2 regions of the Salinicoccus roseus genome follow, and region 1 is predicted to be linked to the other one. Evidence: riboswitches for the same ligand, from Rfam matches in the RefSeq annotation. Region 1 holds a riboswitch; the other holds the start of a gene.
The links. A riboswitch is a leader RNA that binds a small molecule or an ion and turns the genes downstream of it on or off. The one in region 1 is predicted to bind S-adenosylmethionine.
Positions count from the first base shown of each region.

Region 2: another riboswitch for S-adenosylmethionine. It lies ahead of EDC33_RS07920 (LLM class flavin-dependent oxidoreductase); the one in region 1 lies ahead of EDC33_RS03190 (LLM class flavin-dependent oxidoreductase).

Region 1 is NZ_RKQJ01000001.1:595,281-597,746, reverse strand. It holds gene EDC33_RS03195 (DUF438 domain-containing protein) at 1-730, shown strand, start outside; SAM riboswitch class I at 855-965, shown strand; gene EDC33_RS03190 (LLM class flavin-dependent oxidoreductase) at 1,072-2,457, shown strand.
Region 2 is NZ_RKQJ01000002.1:172,674-175,139, forward strand. It holds gene EDC33_RS07920 (LLM class flavin-dependent oxidoreductase) at 1-1,156, opposite strand, end outside; SAM riboswitch class I at 1,242-1,342, opposite strand; gene EDC33_RS07925 (ABC transporter permease) at 1,584-2,354, opposite strand; gene EDC33_RS07930 (ABC transporter ATP-binding protein) at 2,351-2,466, opposite strand, start outside.

The DNA of each region.
Region 1 (2,466 bases):
GTGGGCGCAGCATGATACCATCCGTCTTCTGCTGCGGGCTCTGAGAAAGCGGACGGAAAAGATTGAGGAGATTGAATTCCGGCATGTAAGAAGATCGTTTGATGATATGAAGGATGCGTGCGAGGAAATGATGCTTGAGGAGTCCTATCTCTTCATACCGTTGACCCAGTCTCTCTTCAAAGAAGAGGATTGGATGGCGATTGCAGCGGAAAGCAAGGCATTCGGCTATGCGATAGAGTCCGTCGGCAAGTACCGTAAAGGAAACAGCTGTTCCGGTAAGCAGCCCGCCCCGCTCGATGATACAGTACATATGCAGTTTGGCGGAGGCTATCTGACCGCTAAGGAAGCGAATCTGATCCTGAACCACCTGCCTGGGGAAATCACATTCGTCGATCGTAATGGGCTGTTCAAGTACTTCAATGAAATCGGGGAAGCCGAAGAGATGATGTTCATACGTACACCACTGTCCATCGGAAGGAATGTCGCCAACTGCCACCCGCCAAAAAGCACAAAGAAAGTGATGCACATCATACATGACCTGAAAAAAAGGAAGAAGGAATCGGAAACGATGTGGTTCAGAAAGAAGGACAAGTATATCCATGTCACATACAAGGCTGTCTTCGACGAGGCGGGGGAGTTCATGGGAATTCTTGAATATGTGCAGGATATCCAGCCGTTCTTCGAATTGCCGAGGGAAGTGAAGCGCGGGCCGAGCCCGAAAGGGAAGTGACTGGGGGTTCCGGCCGTTTGTTTTCACCAAAGCTACGGACGCGGAATGTTAATATTTAAAAATTCAAATTTGACAGAAAATTGCATAGCTGATATCATAGCATTCAACTATAAATTGAATATATTCCTTATCAAGAGCCAGGGGAGGAAATTGGTCCTGAGATCCTGCGGCAACCCCACTTTAAAAAAGTTGAACGGTGCCAATTCCAACAAGCGTCATGCTTGGAAGATGAGGAGGAGCGTCTAGTGTCTCATACCTCTTCCTCATCGGATGGGGTATTTTTCATTACCTACCCTTTTGATGGGTTTTTTTCGATGAATACTTAAAGGGAGAGATGATCTATGAAGAAGCAGATTCGACTGAATGGTTTTACAATGAACACCGTTGCCCCGCATTCCCCGGGATTATGGAGACATGAAGCGGACCAGGGAGTGCGTCATGGCGACCTGGACTATTGGCTGGACCTTGCAAAGCTGCTTGAAGCCGGCAAGTTTGACGGAATGTTTCTTGCCGATGTGCTCGGCATATATGATGTCTATAAGGATGGCCCCGAAACTTCAATTGAACATGCCGTCCAGGTCCCCTTGCATAATCCCCTGCTCCAGATTTCAGCGATGGCGGCAGCAACAAAACATCTGGGCTTTGCCGCGACATATTCGGCTACTTATGCTGAACCATATAAACTGGCACGCGACTTCTCTACGCTGGATCATCTGACGAAGGGCCGTGTAGCCTGGAATATCGTGACGTCGTATCTGAAGAGCGAAGCGGTGAATCTCGGTCTGGCGAATCAGATCGAGCATGACAGGAGGTATGCACGGGCGGATGAATACATGGATGTCGTCTATAAACTGTGGGAGCACAGCTGGGAGGAGGATGCCGTAAAGGCGGATGTCGAAACCGGTGTCTATGCCGATCCAAAGAAGGTCCACCCGGTCAGTCATGAAGGGGAGTTCTTCAGTGTTCCGGGGATGCATGTGGTCGAGCCATCTCCCCAGCGGACGCCGGTCCTCTTCCAGGCAGGCGCTTCCGAAAAGGGCAGAGCATTCGCCGCCAAGCACGCCGAGGCGCTTTTCACCACCATAGCGAGCAATCTGGAGGAGCTGAAATCATTCACGGCGGATATCCGCAGACGGGCGGCTGAGGCCGGAAGAAACCCTGAAGACATCAAAATATTCCCGGGCATCGTACCGGTTGTCGGCAGGACGGAATCGGAGGCAAAGGAGAAATACGAAACGCTCCTTTCCCATGTCAGTTATGAAGGCACACTGTCCATGCTGAGCGGCCATACAGGCATCGATTTTTCCGGCTATGATCCCGACCAGTATGTGGAAAACATCAGAACCGATGCTTCCCATGGATTTCTGCAGAAGTACACGGTGGAGAGTACGAGCAGGAGATGGACGGTCAGGGAAGCAGTTCTGCATCACGGTCTCGGTATCGGAGCGACGAAAGTGGTCGGCACCCCGGAACAGATCGCTGACGCACTCGAGTCGATGGCGAATGAAGGGGATGCAGACGGCTTCAATATCATCCAGGCCCATTCCCCAGGGACATTCGAGGATTTCATAGAACTCGTCGTCCCTGTGCTTCAGGAAAGAGGGAGCTTCAGAAAAGAGTATGAGGCATCCACACTGAGGGAGAACCTGTTCGGAAAGGGAAGTCCAAGGATTCCAGAGAACCATCCTGCAAAGCGGATGGCTTCGCTCTCGCGATCCAGCATATAAAAACTCTCC
Region 2 (2,466 bases), on a different contig from region 1:
CCCACTCTTCTATCCGGTCGGCAATCTGGGCAGGCGTACCGATGAACTTCACGGTCCCGTTGCCGAGGCCGTGGTTCTTGATTGCTTCACGCAATGTCCATTTGCGGTTCGGGTCCTTCGTATACATGTCGAGGTTCCCCTGCACCGCTTCGGTTTCGATATCCTCGATATACTGGTCCGGATCATACTGGGAGAAGTCGATGCCCGTATGGCCGGACAGGAGGGATGCCGTGCCTTCATAGCTCACGCTGTCCTGGAGTGCTTCATACTTCTCATAGGCTTCCGCCTCGGTCTCCCCGATGATCGGCAGGATCATCGGAAACACTTTGACGTCATCTCCATTCCTGCCCTGGGCCACCGTACGTTCCCTGATATCCTTCACATAGGCTGCCAGCGCTTCGAGCGAATGATTCTTCGTGAAGACCGCTTCCGCATGCTTTGCTGCGAAGTCTCTCCCCTTCGGTGAGGCACCCGCCTGGAAGAGCACTGGCGTCCTCTGGGGCGAAGGTTCCACAAGGTGGGGGCCCGGCACATTGAAGAATTCACCGCGGTGGTTGATCATGTGCACCTTATCCGGGTCGGCAAACGTGTCCTTCTCCCTGTCATATTGGACCGCATCCGCTTCCCAGCTGTCCTCCCAGAGCTTGTACACGACTTCGAGGAATTCGTCTGCACGGTTATAGCGCATCTCCTTCGGCAGACGCTGTTCGAGCCCCATATTCACCGCCTCGCTCTCAAGATATGAAGTCACGACATTCCATGCCACCCGGCCTTCCGTCAGATGATCCAGCGTCGACAGTTGGCGGGCCAATGAATAGGGCTGTGCGTATGTAGTCGAAATCGTCGGCGCGAAGCCAAGATGCTTCGTGACGGCCGCCATGGCAGGAATCACAAGTGTCGGATCATGGGCGGGAAGCTGGACTGCGTGCTTCGCTGCTGCGTCATGACTGTTGCCGTAGACGCTGTAGGTGCCGAGGACATCCGCAATGAAGAGCGCATCGAATTTACCGCGTTCCAGCGTCTTTGCTGTACCGGTCCAATAGTCCAGACGATTGTGGCGTGTCCCCTGGTCCTTTTCATGCTTCCAGAGACCCGTGGAATGGGGGGACGGTGAATTTTGGATGAATCCGTTGAGATGGATCTGTTTTTTTGACATGTTCATACCTCCGATTTTTGATAGTGAAAAGCCCCTGCTTCCTGTAGATAAGAAGAGGGGCTTTATTTATAGAATAGACCATCCCTTCTCATCTTCTAGCAAGTCGCTACTGGAATTGGCACAGTTCACATACGGTCTGTTGCCGAGGTCTCAAAGGGCCAGTCCCTCCACCTCTCTTGATAAGAATTTTCTGAATTTATTAAGTTATGTCGACTAATATATCCCATGGCTGAATCAATGTCAATACTAAATCTTATTTTTTTAGTAGGAATTAAATTTCCGTCTGTTCACAAGCATAAAAAATCAAATATCAGCCAGTATCATCTAACGTTATGTTCAGAATGAAAAGCAAAAAAGACGAACATCCTCATTATCATCGTAAAATGACAGTGAAGAATATTCGCCTTTATTAATTTCCCGGGAAATATCAATTCATCGGCACCTTTTTAAACCTGATTACGGCCAGAAGTATGAACACCAGGCTCACTGCTGCAGTGATTACCATCGGCCAAACTACATCTCCTGCAGCAATCTCCCCTGCAAGAAGACCCACATTGTTGCCGATCAGATATTGTGGCAGATATTCTGCGATATCCGGATGAATCCCCGCCATCAGCATCACGATGACGACTGCGACAACACTGAACAGCACTGCGATGAAGCTGTTCGTGAAGAGGGTTGAAGCTAACAGAATGAGGCTGATGATGAATAGACCGTATAACCACGTCATACTGAATGCCAACAAGAGATGGTCCACCGGCTCATCCCAGTAGTAGATCGTGTATGCATAGGCCACCAGTGCACTGATGACATATCCCACAGTCCAAACGAGCATGAGGAATGAAGCTTTGACCACAATCACATACGTCCGCTTCAGCCCCTTGGTCACCAGGTTCACCAGCGTGTTGCGGGTGAATTCATGCGTGAGGATGCTGCCGAAGACGATGACGAAGATCACCAGTCCCATCTGGTTCATGTTGCTGAAGAACTGCATGTAGGAATCCAGTGACGTAGATTCAGGAATGTCGACCGTAACGCCCGAGTCGTCCATGACCATGCCGAGTATATCAGGCAATATGAGCGCCGTGAACGGACTGAGTATCCCAATGATCGAAAATACGATGACGATCGCCGCAAACTTGAAGTTGCGCCACGATTCGATGAGCTCCTTTTTGAAAAGCGGCACCATCTGGCTCATGTGGTCACCTCCAGGTAAACATCCTCAAGAGATTTCCGTTCCTTCACTATTCTTTCCGGGTATACTCCATGCGCATGCAGTACACCATAGATTTCCTGCAGGGAATGGTCCT